3 regions of the Sinorhizobium sojae CCBAU 05684 genome follow, and region 3 is predicted to be linked to each of the others. Evidence: predicted binding sites of a transcription regulator. Region 3 holds the regulator's gene; each other region holds the start of a gene.
What was found. The regulator LexA, encoded in region 3, represses DNA repair genes until DNA is damaged. The targets are predictions, from matches to a motif close to TGTTCNNNNTGTGTTCNG.
Positions count from the first base shown of each region.

Region 1: SJ05684_RS19800 (DUF763 domain-containing protein) is a predicted target of LexA. The motif match lies at 3,451-3,468, and genes of this name have one in related genera.
Region 2: dnaE (DNA polymerase III subunit alpha) is a predicted target of LexA. The motif match lies at 1,959-1,976, and genes of this name have one in related genera.

Region 1 is NZ_CP023068.1:455,818-460,823, reverse strand. It holds gene SJ05684_RS19825 (hypothetical protein) at 1-123, opposite strand, end outside; partial or broken gene SJ05684_RS31040 (DUF2934 domain-containing protein) at 262-566, opposite strand; gene SJ05684_RS19815 (glutathione S-transferase) at 575-1,297, opposite strand; gene SJ05684_RS19810 (DUF3175 domain-containing protein) at 1,346-1,636, opposite strand; gene SJ05684_RS19805 (hypothetical protein) at 1,661-1,876, opposite strand; gene SJ05684_RS19800 (DUF763 domain-containing protein) at 2,058-3,368, opposite strand; gene SJ05684_RS19795 (DNA-3-methyladenine glycosylase) at 3,557-4,105, shown strand; gene SJ05684_RS19790 (YbhB/YbcL family Raf kinase inhibitor-like protein) at 4,140-4,601, opposite strand; gene SJ05684_RS19785 (cation-transporting P-type ATPase) at 4,853-5,006, shown strand, end outside.
Region 2 is NZ_CP023067.1:936,470-941,475, reverse strand. It holds gene dnaE (DNA polymerase III subunit alpha) at 1-1,720, opposite strand, end outside; partial or broken gene SJ05684_RS04525 (hypothetical protein) at 2,231-2,544, shown strand; gene SJ05684_RS04520 (ABC transporter ATP-binding protein) at 2,580-3,266, opposite strand; gene SJ05684_RS04515 (lipoprotein-releasing ABC transporter permease subunit) at 3,284-4,594, opposite strand; gene proS (proline--tRNA ligase) at 4,613-5,006, opposite strand, start outside.
Region 3 is NZ_CP023067.1:1,447,098-1,452,103, forward strand. It holds gene SJ05684_RS07215 (hypothetical protein) at 89-382, shown strand; gene SJ05684_RS07220 (YrbL family protein) at 396-1,163, opposite strand; tRNA gene SJ05684_RS07230 (tRNA-Cys) at 1,683-1,756, opposite strand; gene lexA (transcriptional repressor LexA) at 2,266-2,976, opposite strand; gene SJ05684_RS29970 (hypothetical protein) at 3,157-3,324, opposite strand; tRNA gene SJ05684_RS07245 (tRNA-Ala) at 3,541-3,616, opposite strand; tRNA gene SJ05684_RS07250 (tRNA-Ser) at 3,703-3,792, opposite strand; gene SJ05684_RS07255 (septal ring lytic transglycosylase RlpA family protein) at 4,081-5,006, shown strand, end outside.

The sequences.
Region 1 (5,006 bases), on a different replicon from region 3:
TGCACTGCCTGCGCCGGTCGGATGATCGTGCCCGATCTTCTCGTCGCTACCATGGTCCTGCGCGGAGGACGGCTTTCCCGGTGCCCTCGCGCGGCCTTCGCCATCTGCCTGAGTTTGTTGCATGTCGCTCTCCGGAATCGCTTCGTGGAGCACAGCTCGCTGCCCCGAGGGAGCAGCTAAGTCGGGAATGGAAGAGCAATCGTCCCCACTATCAAAAATATTCAGGATGCCGGCGGGGGCACCGGCATCCTGAAACGACGTCTACTGACTTCCGGCGCCGTTTTTCGCCGTTTTGCGGCGAGGCGACGGTGACCGTTTCGACGGCCTCGCGCCGCCGTTCCCGAGACTTTCATCCGGCGCCGAGCGCTTTTGCATTTCCCGGAAGGCCTGCTCCCAATGCCGCAGGTGCTGGCCGTCCGGGCGGCCTTCCTGCTCCCAAATGGCATAGGCCCGGCGCTTGATCAGCTCTTCCTCGTGATTTTCCATATGGTCACCTCTCCGTTGGCTGCACTATCGGCTAAGCCGTAACGGCAGGCCCGGCTTGTTTGTTCCGTCGGCCCGACCATATTCCGGTTCAAAACTGCTGGTCGAGTTCCTGGTAGCGGCGAAAGACGCAGGATTCGTTGAAATCAAGGCGGCGATCGGACGCGAGATAGCTACGGATTCGCGGTCGGGCGGCAACCGCGTCATGCAGCGCGATCAAGGCTGGTAGGTGCGGCTCATGGACCCGCATGGCGTTTGGAAACGCATAGCGGAGTCCCTGGACGAGCTGAAACAGCGAGAGATCCACATAGCTCAATTCCTTGCCGACGGCATGCTTCCTGCCCGCGGGGTTCCGGTTGAGAAGCCGCTCAAAATAGCTGAGGAACTTGGGCAACCGGTCGCCGAGAAACGCCGCCGAGCGCCTCAGCGCTTCCGGCTTTTGCTCATCATAATAGAGCGACACGCTGATCGGGTGATGCGTGTCGTGAATTTCGGCAAGAAGGTCGGTGATCGTCAATTGCAGGCCATTGGCGACGAAACGCAGACCTTCGTCCTCCGGTGCGAGACCGAGCCGGGGCCCGAGATAAAACAGGATGTTGGCGACCTGCGGGATCAAGAGATCGCCATCGACCAAAAAGGGCGGCGCGAAGGGGATGGAAACGGCACTCGGATCCTTCATCAGCGCCAGCATTTCCTCGGTACCGCCCGGTAGTCGGGCGACATCGACATAATCGGCGCCCGCCGCCTCGAGCGTGAGGCGCACGAATTCGCCTCTCCCGGGAATCCCGTCCCAATAGTAGAGCTTGTAGGGCATGACAAAGCTCCCCCTCGTTTGCTTCTCAAAAATTCGGCAAGCTCCGCCTCATCTGGGCGCCCGACCGAAATCTCTTCGCAGCTCGTTCTTTGCCCTTTCGAGAATATGACGCCGATCGCTGCTCAGCCCGGCACCCGCCCTGTTGATGTAGAAAGTCAACATGGACATGGCCGAGCAAAAGGGGCTTGCTTTGCGGCGATCACTCGCCTCCGCCGACCGCTTCAACGAATGCGCGATTTCTCGCGGATCGTCGAGGGTGAAGACCCCCGGCTCGAGGTCCAAGGCATCGCTCTGGACATTCTGCGACCATTTGGCTTTCGTCTCTGGCTGCTTGCCCATGGCCGTTTACCTGCGGCGGTGTCGTCAGCGCAACCACACCGGCACGTCGGAAGCGCCCCGGATGTCCGGCGCCCGGTGCTTCCAGCCAAGCTCTTCCCAAGCGAAATGCTGCGCGGCAGTCTGCGCCTTTTCCTTCGTCGAATAGACCTCCGGCAGGAGGTATTCCCTGTTGCCATAGGTCAATAGCGCCCGGCCGCTCCGAACATCGAAATGAAGCTGCAGGCACTCTTGCGTTTGCATGAAAGCCTCCCTGACCGATCTCGAGCTGGAGCAGAAATTATGCGCGGTTTTCCCACACTTTAGAACCGTCCACGTACTTATTTTTGAGTAGAGACCTTCACCCAAGAAAACGGCGACCGTGCGAGGAAGTTCCGGAAGGCAGGATGTCCCCCGGGCTGTCGCGAACCGAGGGGCGGCGCGATCAGCCCGGATATTTGCGCCTGTCAGAACCAGTCCCGGGCGCGACCTCGGACCCGGCACATTCGGCCGGCCGCCCCTTGCGGCTTTCCTCCCAGCCGAAGACGCTTCGCCCGCCGAAGCGCGGCGAGTCCCTGAACTCTCCCGCGACGATCTCCTTGAGGTCCGGCCCGGTGGCATAGCGCTCCAGCCGGCGCGACTGGTCGTCGAGCCGCTTCAAGGCCGCAAGCTCCTCATCCCCCCCGAGCCGGCCCTTCGTTATCGCCGACTTCATGACATTGATGGTTTCGTCATAGACCTTGAGCGGCACCGGAAAGGGGTGCCGGTCCTTGCCTCCATGGGCAAGCGAAAATCGGGCGGGATCGGAAAACCGGCAGGGGGCACCATGGACCACCTCGGCGACCAGAGCGAGTGCCTTGATCGTGCGCGCGCCGACGCCCGGCACCATGAGCAGTTCCTCGAAGTCCTTTGGCCCGCGATCGGCGGCAGCGGCAAGATTGCCGTGCAGGCGCCGCAGATTGACGTCGCTTTCGCGCACGTCGTGATGAGCCGGCATGAAGAGATGCGGCAAGCTCGGCTGGGTCTCCGGTGCCGGTGCGGCCCCACCCGTCTCGATCTTCGCCACCTCGCGGATCAGCCCATCGGGACCGAGCGCATTGAGGAGAGAAAGCTGGCTCTGGCGCGAATCGGCAGCGCGCCGATCCGCAAGATTCACGATCTCGCCCTGCCCCCTCCCTTCGATTGCCGCATGCGGAGAATCCACGAAGCTCTCCAGCCCTTCCGAGAGCCAGTGATAGCGGCGTGCCTGGCGCCGGTCGCCGTTCATGCCTTGCTGGACGACGACCCACTTGGCGTCGTCGGTAACGATGAAGCCGTGCAGATAAAGATCGAACCCATCCTGCACGGCCGCACTGTCGACCTTCGCGACAAGACGGCTCGCATCGGCAAGCAAGAGGCCATCGAAACCGACACGATCTCCGATCGTCGAGAGTTCGGCCGGCGTCTTGCGGGAATGCTGGCCGCGGCCGCCGCAAACATGAATGCCGAGTTCACCGGCACGCGGCGTCAAGCCGCGTTTCAACGCGCCGATTACGCTTGTGGTAATTCCGGACGAATGCCAGTCCATGCCCATGACTGCGCCGAAGGACTGAAACCAGAACGGATGAGCAAGCCGCTTCAGGAACTCGTCGCGGCCATAATGGTGTACGATCGCCTCGGCAATCAGCACGCCAAGCCTCGTCATGCGGTCGCCGAGCCATTTGGGTACGCGCCCACCATGCAGCGGTAGATCCGCATTGCCTGCTCTCTGCGCCATCGCACAGATCCTTTCTGCCCTTGCTGCCCCGTCCACCAGGCAAGCATCGCCCACCGCGGATCCGCACATTACATGCTTCGGATGTTCATGGAAAGTTCTCACGGGCTGCACGAGAACCGGCGCTGCGACACTGGCGAGAAGTGCCGATACGCCTACATTAGGGGCGGCACAAGTCGAGGGGATATTCATTGCAGTGGGACGACAGCTTTTTTGCGCGTAGCGCCGTAGAGGTCGCAGCAGATCTGATCGGCGCGGAACTTACAGTGTCTGGCGTCGGTGGAATCATCGTCGAAACCGAGGCCTACCTGCCGGACGACGCAGCGTCGCACAGCTACGGCGGCATGACAGAGCGCAATCGCGCCATGTTCGGTCCGTCCGCACAGGCCTATGTCTATCTGTCCTACGGCCTTCATTGGTGCCTGAACTTCGTCTGCCTGCCCGCCAGCGCCGTGCTCATCCGGGCAATCGAACCGAAATGGGGCCTTGAGACGATGCGAGAGAGACGCGGCGTTTCCCGGGACCGGCTTCTGTGCTCGGGGCCGGGGCGCATCGGCCAAGCCCTGGCGATCAACATGGAACAGAACGGCCTTCCGCTCTGGCGGGAGCCATTTTGCCTGCGCCTTCCCGAAGCAAGACCAGAAATCTCCGCCGGCGCCCGCATCGGCATTTCGAAAGCCGTCGAGCAGCCCTGGCGCTTCGGTCTGGCAAACTCCAACTTCCTCAGCCGGAAGTTCTAAAGCGCCGAACCGGGGCTTCCGGAAGGCGCGTCCATCAGCGCTCGTAGGTACCGACGAGCGTGGCCTCGCCGATCATGTGCTTGCTTGCCCGTTTCCACGCCTCGGCGGCGCCGACCTCCTCCGGGATCGAAAGGTTGCCGACGTCGAGAGCCGCCAGCCTGAACTTATAATGGTGGACGCCGGTTCCGGGTGGCGGCTGGGGTCCGTCGTAACGCGCATTGCCGAAATCGTTCTTCATGAACTTTATGGCGTGTTCAGGCCCGGTATCGACGGACTGCTGAAGTTCGGTCCAATTGCCCGGGATGTTGATGATCGCGCAATGGCGGAAAACGCCGCTCACGGCATCCGGATCCTCGACGACCAAGGCGAAACTCTGCGTGCCCGCCGGCGTGCCCGTCCACTTCAAAGGCGGGAAGAGGTTCTCGTCGAAACGGGTGTACTTTCTGGGAATTGGCTGGCCATCAGCGAATGCGGGGCTGATCATACTGAAGGTCATCGCCTGCCTCCTTTCATGTGGCCACTTCGAAATGAGCGAACGATCGTTGCAATCCGTCAAACCTTCGGCGTGGAAGCGTTGATCCCGCTCAAAGACCGCTTACATCGCATCAGATAGGCTTGCCTGGCCGATGCTCAAGAGTGCCGGGCACCGCCGCGTCGGGGATAGGCGTGGCCCAAACAAATGAATGTCCGGCTAAACGGTATCTTTGAGTCAGCATCAACAATTGCATTTCCGAGGAGCCAGCAGGTATGCGCGATGCGGCGTCCACGACAGCGTCCCAGCCACCGGGCTCGACCGAAGAACCTGAGAATACCTCCGCCACGACCACCGGGGCAGCCACCACGCCCGCCCTCGCCTGGCACGCCATAACACCGGAAGCCGCCCTCGACGTGCTTAGCACGG
Region 2 (5,006 bases), 510 kb from region 3:
CCCACTTCATGTTGAACTGTGTTACCGGCATATCCGAACGCGGATCGCGATACATCGGCACGAGCTGCGACAGCGGCCGATCGCCGATAACGATACCGGCCGCATGGGTCGAGGCGTGACGATAGAGACCCTCGATCTTCTGCGCGATGTCGAGCAGGCGGGCGACGACAGGCTCCTTCTCCGCCTCCTCCTGCAGGCGCGGCTCCTCCTCGATCGCTTTCGACAGCGGGGTCGGGTTGGCCGGGTTGTTCGGCACAAGTTTGCAGATCTTGTCGACCTGCCCGTAAGGCATTTCCAGCACCCGGCCGACGTCACGCAGCGCCGCGCGCGCCTGCAACGAACCGAAGGTGATGATCTGCGCCACCTGCTCGCGTCCGTATTTGCGCTGGACGTAGCGGATGACCTCCTCGCGCCGGTCCTGGCAGAAGTCGATGTCGAAGTCCGGCATCGATACGCGCTCGGGATTGAGGAAGCGCTCGAACAGCAACGAAAAGCGCATCGGATCGACATCGGTGATCGTCAGCGCATAGGCGACCAGCGAGCCGGCGCCCGAGCCACGGCCGGGACCGACCGGAATGTCATGCTCCTTGGCCCATTTGATAAAGTCCGCAACGATCAGGAAGTAGCCCGGGAACTTCATGCGCTCGATGACGCTGAGCTCGAAGCCCAGCCGCTCGCGGTAATCCTCTTCCTTGTAGCCGGGCGCCATGCCGAGCTTGGCCAGGCGGAGATCTAGCCCCTCCTCCGCCTGCCGGCGCAGCTCCGCCGCTTCCGCGCGCTCGGCTTCCTCCGGATCGTCCGAGCCGCCGGTAAAGCGCGGCAGGATCGGTTTGCACGTATTGAGCATGAAAGAGCAGCGGCGCGCGATCTCGACCGTATGCTCCAGCGCCTCCGGCAGATCGGCAAAAAGCGCCGCCATTTCCTTGCGGCTTTTCAGATAGTGGTCCGGCGTCAGTCGGAACCGGCTGTCGTCCGAGACGACGGCATTATGGGCAACGGCCATCAGGGCATCATGGGCGTCATAGTCAGCGGGCGAAGGAAAGAAGGCCTCGTTGGTCGCAACGAGCGGAACGTCGTTGCGATAGGCAAGCTCCACCATGCGGCTCTCGTGACGCCGGTCGTAATTGCCTTGCCGTTGCAGTTCGACATAGAGGCGATCGCCGAAAAGCGCGAAGAGCACCTTGAGCCGCGACTCGGCAAGCTGCTGCGAGCCGGCCTTGAGCGCGATGTCGACGGGGCCGCCGGCAGCGCCCGTCAAGGCGATCAGCCCTTCCGTTCCACCATCAGCAAGCCATGAACGCGTGATCCGCGCCGCCTGGTGTCCTTCGCCGTCGAGATAGGCGCGGCTGACGAGGTGGACGAGTCGCGCATAACCGGCCTCGGTCGCGGCGATGAGGACGATTGCGGGCAGCTTCGCTAACTGCTGTGCGTGCCCCCGCCGCTCGCCATCCTCGTCCTCCATATCGATGGAGAGCTGACAACCGATGATCGGCTGCAATCCGTCGTCTGCCGCTTTCTGGGAGAATTCCAGCGCCGCGAACAGGTTGTTGGTGTCGGCTATGCCGATCGCCGGCTGGTCATCGGCAACCGCCTTGCCAAGAATCTTCTTGAGCGGCAGCGCGCCCTCGAGCAGCGAATAGGCGGAGTGCACACGCAGATGGACGAATTGCGGATTCTCTGCACCCGTGATGTCCTGCCCAGTGCCTTCGCCATTTGCCATCGTCGCACTCCGATTCCTGTCCGGTGCGGAGCATATCCCGTTTCCGGTCCCGACTGTCCAGTCTTGCAGCCGGGACGGGGAATTTTTCAGCCGGCGAGTCCGGTGGGATGCATTCCGGGGAAGAAGGGAATCACATGCCCAGTGCGATCACCGAAACGCTCACGATGAAGAGCGTCATCGATGCGAAGGCAGCAAGATCACGAACGAAATCTGTCATAACATGGCTCCTTTCCGCTATTGTTCTACTTTTGTTCCATTTTTGTTCGATAGTCAAGCAAGGGCGAATGAAACGCCCGCTATTCATCGGCTATGGTTAACGCAACCGGACGGCGTGCAAGTCATCCGCGGCCCCGAGCCCCAGCGGGGACCTTCACAGCGAAGCCGTTCGAACGACACACGAGGACGAACCACATCCGGAAGCGAACCAGCCCTTCGCCAGCAACCCGCATGCTTCTCTTTTCGTTCTTTGCAAGAACGGTTGCTTTCGCCATTCTCGGCGCGGATCGAGGGATGCTCATCATGACCAGAGAACTGACGGACTTCATCGTCGAAGCGAAAGCGTGTTGCTATGTCGGCGACGGTACGAGGCTTGCGGGTTGCCGCCCGGCTCCCACGATTTGGCTCACGAACGCGGCAGCTGGCGCTATCTCTACAGCTATTTCGGCGGAACAGACTTTGCCGGACAGGAGACCGTTTGGCACGACGGCGAGCCGATCGACCGCGGCGACGGCGAGACCGACCACTTCTCCGGGCACGAGACGATATTCGTCGATGGTGAAGTGGCCTATGAACTCGACTGTCGCGGCGGGCTCATCGTACCCTGACTCGCGACTGGAGCGCCTAGCATGCGGCCCAGCCGTTATTCCAGTTCGACTATCTTGCCGTCCTCGATCGTCACGCGGCGGTCCATGAGCGAGGCAAGTTCGTGATTATGCGTGGCGATCAGCGACGCAAGGCCGGACTGTCGAGCCAGCGCTTCCAACGCCTCGAACACATAGCCCGCCGTCTCGGGATCGAGATTACCGGTCGGCTCGTCGGCCAGCAGAATGAGCGGCGCATTGGCGACCGCGCGAGCGATCGCGACGCGCTGCTGCTCGCCGCCGGAAAGCTCGGTCGGGCGGTGGGAAGCGCGATGGCCAATGCGCATATAGTCCAATAACGCACTTGCGCGCTCCGCCGCCTCCGCCTTCGCAAGGCCGGCGATCAACTGCGGCATCATGATGTTCTCCAGCGCCGAGAATTCCGGCAGGAGATGGTGGAACTGGTAGACGAAGCCGATCTCGTTGCGGCGGATCGCGGTGCGCCGGTCGTCGCTAAGGCCGTTGCAGGCCATGCCATTCACGATGACATCGCCCCCGTCCGGATGTTCGAGAAGCCCCGCGACGTGCAGCAGCGTCGACTTCCCCGTGCCGGACGGCGCCACCAGCGCCACGGTCTCGCCGCGCCGCAACGTCAGGTCGACGCCCTTGAGGATCGGCAGGAAGGTGTCGCCCTCGCCATAGTGCCGCTCGACGGCCGAGAGCTGCAGTGCCACGCGCGCATTCATTCCGCTTCTTGTCCTTGTTATTCGTACCGCAAGGCCTGCACCGGATCGAGGCGCGAGGCGCGCCAGGCCGGAAAGATCGTCGCGAGGAAGGAGAGCGCCAGCGCCATGACGATAACCGCGATGGTCTCGTCGACATTCATGTCCGCCGGCAACTGGCTCAGGAAATAGAGCTCCGGATCGAAGAGTGTCGCCCCGGACAGCCACGAGAAGAACTGGCGGATCGATTCGATGTTCAGGCAGACGATTACCCCGAGCGCGACGCCGGCCACCGTCCCCGCCACGCCGATCGCGGCACCTGTCATGAAGAATATCCGCATCACGGCGCCCGAAGTCGCGCCCATGGTGCGCAGGATGGCGATGTCGCTGCCCTTGTCCTTGACCAGCATGATCAGGCCCGAGACGATGTTGAGAGCCGCCACCAGGACGATCAGCGTCAGGATCATGAACATCACGTTGCGTTCGACCGAGAGCGCGGAGAAGAATGTCTTGTTGCGATCCCGCCAGTCTGTGATGAAGACCTGCCGGCCGGCGGCCTCCTCGAGCGGCTGGCGCAGATCGTCGACGGAATCGGGATGTTCGACGAAGAGCTCGATCGATTGAACGAGCCCGTCCGCATTGAAATAGAGCTGCGCCTCCTCGAGCGGCATGAAGATGATGGTCGCATCATATTCCGACATGCCGACCTCGAATATCGCCGAAATCGTGTAGGCCTTGATGCGCGGGTTCATCCCGAGCGGAGTCACGTCGCCGTTCGGTGAGGTCAGCGTGACCGTGCCACCGACGGTAACGCCCAACTGGTCCGCCATTCGCGACCCGATGGCGATGCCGCTGCCGGACGCGAAGCCGACGAGATCGCCGGAAACGATATGTTCCGATATCGACTTCATCTTCGAGAGATCATCCGCCCTCACGCCGCGAACCAGCGCACCCGTCGAAGCATCGCCGATGCCCTGGGCAAGCACTTGCCCCTCGACGGTCGGGATTGCCATGGTCACGCCCGGAACGGCGGAGAACCGCGCGGCAAGATCGGCATAATCGGTGAGCGGACCATCGAGCGGTTGTACGATGACATGGCCGTTCATGCCGAGGATACGCGAGATGAGCTCGGTACGGAAACCGTTCATCACCGCCATGACGATGATCAGCGTCGCCACGCCGAGCATGATGCCGGTGAAAGAAAAACCGGCAATGACCGAGATGAAGGCCTCCTTCCGCCGTGAGCGCAGGTACCGCCAGGCGACCATGCGCTCGAAGGCGGAGAAGGGACGGCTGGAAGACGCGCCCGCCGGGGCGGCTGCCTTTGCTTGCTCTTCCGTCGCCGCGGCCATCTTCGATCCCTTCGCCTCTTATTTCGCCGCGATCAGTTTGTTGATCGCGGCCTCGACCGTCATCGTCTCGCGTGCGCCGGTCTTGCGGTCCTTGACCTCGACCTCGCCATTGGCGATCGAGCGGGGCCCGACGATGATCTGCACCGGAACGCCGATGAGATCGGCGGTGGCGAATTTTGCCCCGGCCCGATCGTCGGTATCGTCCAGAAGCACATCGAATCCCGCGTTACCAAGATCCGAGTAGAGCGTGGCGCAGGCTGCATCGCAAGCATCATCGCCCGTTTTCATGTTGATGACCACGACGTCGAACGGCGCGACCGACTTCGGCCAGATAATGCCGTTTTCGTCGTGCGAGGCTTCGATGATCGCCGGCACCAGACGGGTGGGGCCGATGCCGTAGGAGCCCATGTGC
Region 3 (5,006 bases):
CCAAGCGATTTTTCAAAAAAAATCGAGAGCGCCGCTTGCTCGGCTGTGGAGAAAGCACCAATTCTGGGAAAGTCGCAGGAAGGAAGCAATGGCGCAGGGCGAGAAAAAAAGGCATTTCGGTATCGATCCGAAAACACGGGAGATGATCCTGGGAAAATGGCGCATCGGCCTGCCCGACTCGCCGGCCCTGCGGGTGACGGTGGGGCTGCTGCTCATCGCCGGCGGTATTCTCGGCTTTCTGCCGATTCTTGGCTTCTGGATGGTCCCGCTGGGGATGCTCGTGCTGTCGCACGACATACCGGTGGTGCGTCGCGCACGCCGGAGGCTCGCCGTGTGGTGGGCCCGCTGGCGCGGCAATGCCGAGAAATCATCCGGGGAGTAGAATGCGACTTGGGCTAGCTCGCCTGTGAAGAAACGTCGAGTGCGTCCGGAACGACCTCGAGTGGGTGGCGACTGCGCTTCGGCCGCAGATACGGCTTTAGTACCGCGTGGACGTGTCCCTCGTTTGGTAGCGCCGCTGGATCGTTCAATACTCTGGCGAGATTTAAGAACAGCTTCCCACGCATTTGCCGCAGTCGGAAGTCGTTGGCCCTGCTGCTGAGAGCGAAAATGCGCAACGGGCTTTTTTCACCGGTCCCGTCGATGCACAGCAGTTCCTCAAAACCGCGGCGATCCGTCACGACGAAGTTGCCGGCATTGCAATCCATCAGCACGATGTGAAGCCTGCGAAAGCGATCGAAAAGCTCTTCGATCATCGCCAGGTGCCTTGCCGTCAACCGCCCCGCCAGCGCCAGGTCGCGCAAGGTCGGGGCCAACTGTCCGTCTGCCATAGTGATCTTCTCGACCACGAGACCGAGACCGTGTTCGGTCTGAACGAAGCCCAGCACTCCGGGGATGGGGAGATCGGCTGTATCGGCCAGGGTGAACTTTCGGGCCTGTTCAATGAACTCGTCGACCTCGCGTCGAAAAGTGCGGTAGGCGCCGAACCGCTTGAACCGATCGAAGAAGCGGAGCATCCGCGTCGATTGGCGCTCGCCGCCCTTGCCCCTGGTTCTGAGAACCTTGATCAGAATGTTCGGGTATAGGTCGTGCTCGAAAACACACCGCTGGTGCCCGACTGCGCATTGGTGCCAGTCGGAAAGGGAGATCTTGCCGTCGAACATTTCCTCCCCCTCGGAATGCGACCGTTTTGTAACGAAATAGTGTCAGTGGAGGAAAATCAAGGAAAATCCAACCTTGTGGGTGAATTTATTGAGAACGTGACTGTATGGTTGTGTTCGACCAAGCGCCCGGTGAGGAGCCACTCGGGCACGAGAGGCTGCCGGTGCGTCAGATGATTTCAGCTGACCGCAAAATGCTCTAACGGCTGGCGGTTGTTTCGGAAGCGGATGCTCCCTCGAAACAGATAGAAGCCGTTTTCGCCGGAGCAGTCGCTGGTCCGGCCAAAACGGAATCGACGTTCCGCTACAGCGCCGCGCGTCTTTTCAGACGCGCAAAGGTCGCTGGAACTCTTTGAATCTGCGCATCGAGCTTTCCGAGGATCGGCTCCGATTTTCGGGGCGCTAGGCAAGTGGTCGTCGCCGCAAAGCATACACTCTGTAGGAGGACGCTCTCAGTCCACTTGTGAAAACATGGCGGCGCTCATCGGCGCCATCAAATCACGATCATCAGGGGGGAATTGTTGGAGGCCTCGCCCGGAATTGAACCGGGGTACAAGGATTTGCAGTCCTCTGCGTCACCACTCCGCCACGAGGCCTCACCGACAAGAAATATCAAGTCGTGGCCAGCGTTTAGAATCATTCGAGATGAACCGCAAGAGGCAATTTCCGAAAAACGCACCCCTCGTCTCGGCGCATTCTTGAAGGACGTTGGCGAAGCCGCCGGATTGCCGATGAATAGGTGATGCCCCACCAAAACGCGGCAAAAACAGTGAGACGGCGGCGCGAACGGGCTGTAGCATTTTGAATTGCTGCATGCATTTGTCCTTAAATCGAGATCGATTTCAAGGCGACATGCAGTACCCGGCAGTTTCCCACATCAGGGCAGCGATCGAAATCCGGACAGGGTCGGCAGCAAAGAGCGGAATGCCCCCGAACCCGCCGGTATCGCTCTGTTAATTTGCGCCGATTGTGCGAACCAAAATTCGTCCGACCGCAAAATTATCTCCGGCGCTGTGCGTCCCTCAGGACGCACAAAGGACACTGTTAGCTCTTTGAATCTGCGCTCGTGCTTTCCGAAAAGCGGGGCCGATCTCGGGGCGATGCGCTAGTGGTACCGTCGTATCAGCCCGACGAGTTTACCCTGGATTTTCACCCGGTCCGGTCCGAATATCCGGGTCTCGTAGGCCGGGTTCGCCGCTTCGAGCGCAATCGACGCACCTTTCCGGCGGAAGCGCTTCAATGTCGCTTCCTCATCGTCGATCAGCGCCACGACGATATCGCCCGGGCTGGCCGTGCTCGCGTTGCGGATGATCACGGTGTCGCCATCGAGGATGCCGGCCTCGATCATCGAGTCGCCCTTGATCTCCAAGGCGTAATGTTCGCCGCTGCCGATCATGTCGATCGGTACGGAAACCTCGTGCGTATTGTTCTGAATCGCTGAAATCGGAACGCCGGCGGCGATCCGCCCCATGACGGGAACCGCAATCGATGCCGTTTCGGCCGGCGGCGGCTCGGCCTTGGGCGCGGCAGGCGTCTTGCCCAGACTGCCCTCGATGACGCTTGGCGAAAAGCCGCGCCTTGGCTGCGCCGGAGCCGTATAAGCTTCCGGCAACTTGATAACTTCAAGCGCGCGGGCCCGATTGGGCAGCCGGCGAATGAAGCCGCGCTCCTCGAGCGCGGTGATCAATCGGTGGATGCCCGACTTCGATGCAAGATCGAGCGCGTCTTTCATTTCATCGAAGGACGGCGGGACTCCCGATTCCTTCATTCGTTCATGAATGAAGAGAAGCAATTCCTGTTGCTTGCGGGTCAGCATGGCGCGTCACTCCAGAATCGCGAAACAAATCAAGAACAGACACTATCCGTTCCATTTGTGTTCCGCAAGTGCCTAAAATTCCGTGAACTTTGCCAGGCTGAATATTTGGCCGACATCGCTGTGCCGGCGCCGATGAGCCATTGGGCTGTCCGGCGACGACGGCGTTCAAGTGGCGCCCGATCAATAGGCGAGACGCAGACCTCCGGGGCTGAGCACGTCGAAGTCAGGCTCAGGGTAGGGGCCGTGCCATTGCGTGTAGGTCGTATTGCCCGTAGCGCCGGTCGTGGCGCATCCCGAAAGTGCCAGGAGCGCCAATGCTGCAACCGCCATCAGAGTTTTAGAGGGCATGTTTTTCTCCACTCGCGGGAGTTGCCGAGATGCGAAACTGCAGACCTTAACTGTCCCTCAATTCGCTGGCGATGGCAAGGGAGCGTCGATGGCCGAAATCCTCATTTAGCCATCCTGGTAAACGACTTGGGGCGATGCGCCTCGGCGTAAACACCTGTTGCGTGAGCGGCCTGATCAGGGCCGTTGCGCTTCTGCGCGGCGGACAAAAGGGAAGAATGGTGGAGTCGAAGGGAGTCGAACCCTCGACCTCCGCAGTGCGATTGCGGCGCTCTCCCAACTGAGCTACGACCCCACGGGCCCAAACTATATAGAAGAATTCGACAGCCCGCGCCAGTCCGTTCGACTGCGTCGGCGGGCTCTGGTTCGGACGGGTTCAGGTGGCGGATGGGGTGGGATTCGAACCCACGGTAGGCTCTCACCTACGCCGGTTTTCAAGACCGGTGCCTTAAACCGCTCGGCCACCCATCCGGGCAGCGCGTTATTGCGCGAAGTGCGGTTCGTTGCAAGATTTAAGCGAGGCGTCCGCACGAATTATTTCTTGGACCTCTGCTGCTCGGCACCCACATTCCACCGGCCTCGCGTTCACCATTCGTAAACCATAACGAGCAAAATCCGGCGCGATCTCACCTAGAATTCGTATTTTTGCCTTGATGTTGTCATCATTGCTCGATTGTCCCTTTTCGGGACGCCGAAAGATCCGCGGGGGTGACATGCGGACCGTTCTGCCACGAATTTGCGAATGACCTTGTGGGACAGATGATATCTCATAGAAATGCGGCCTGCCTTGCGAGGGGATTGCGCCTCGCTGCAATTCCACTGCTTTGCGCTACGCTGGCGGCCTGCGGCTCCACGTCCAGCGTCAAGAAGAGCAAGTCGAGGAGCAAGGAATATTTCGCCGAATCCGTCTATGGCGTCAAAGCGAGCCCACGGGTCGCGACCGGGCGCAATATGCCGAAGGGCGGCGGGCGCTTCCAGGTCGGCAAGGCCTACCAGGTCAAGGGCAAGTGGTATAAGCCGAAGGAGGAGCCGGGTTACAACAAGACCGGCATGGCTTCCTGGTACGGCTCGGCCTTTCATGGCCGGTTGACCGCGAATGGCGAGGTCTACGACAAGTATCACCTTTCCGCGGCGCACCCGACCTTCCCTTTGCCGAGCTATGCTCGCGTCACCAATCTGGAGAACGGTACATCGGTCATCGTGCGTGTGAACGATCGCGGGCCCTATGAATATGGCCGGATCATCGATGTTTCCTCCAAGACCGCCGACCTGCTCGATATCAAGCGCAAGGGAAGCGCCAAGGTGCGCGTGCAATATGTCGGCCGGGCTCCGCTCGAGGGCAACGACATGCCCTATCTCATGGCGTCCTACGTCACCAAGGGCGATCGCAGTCCGGGCGTTGCGCCGGAAGGGCAGATCGCCACGGGGGTCATGGTGGCTTCGAACGAGCCGCTGCGCGACCAGGCGCGGGACCTTGGCACCCTGACGATTCCGGCGAAACCGACGCTTGGCGAAACGACGCCGATGAACGCGCTCGCGGCACCGGCTGCGGCTTCCCCGGCTTCAGCCGCGCTCGCCGAGTTCATGATTCTGCCGGAGATCGGGCCGGTCCCCTCCGAACGCCCGGAGTGGATCCCGCTTCCGGACGGCAGCATGGCCTATGCCGCCGCCTATGTCGAAGTCCG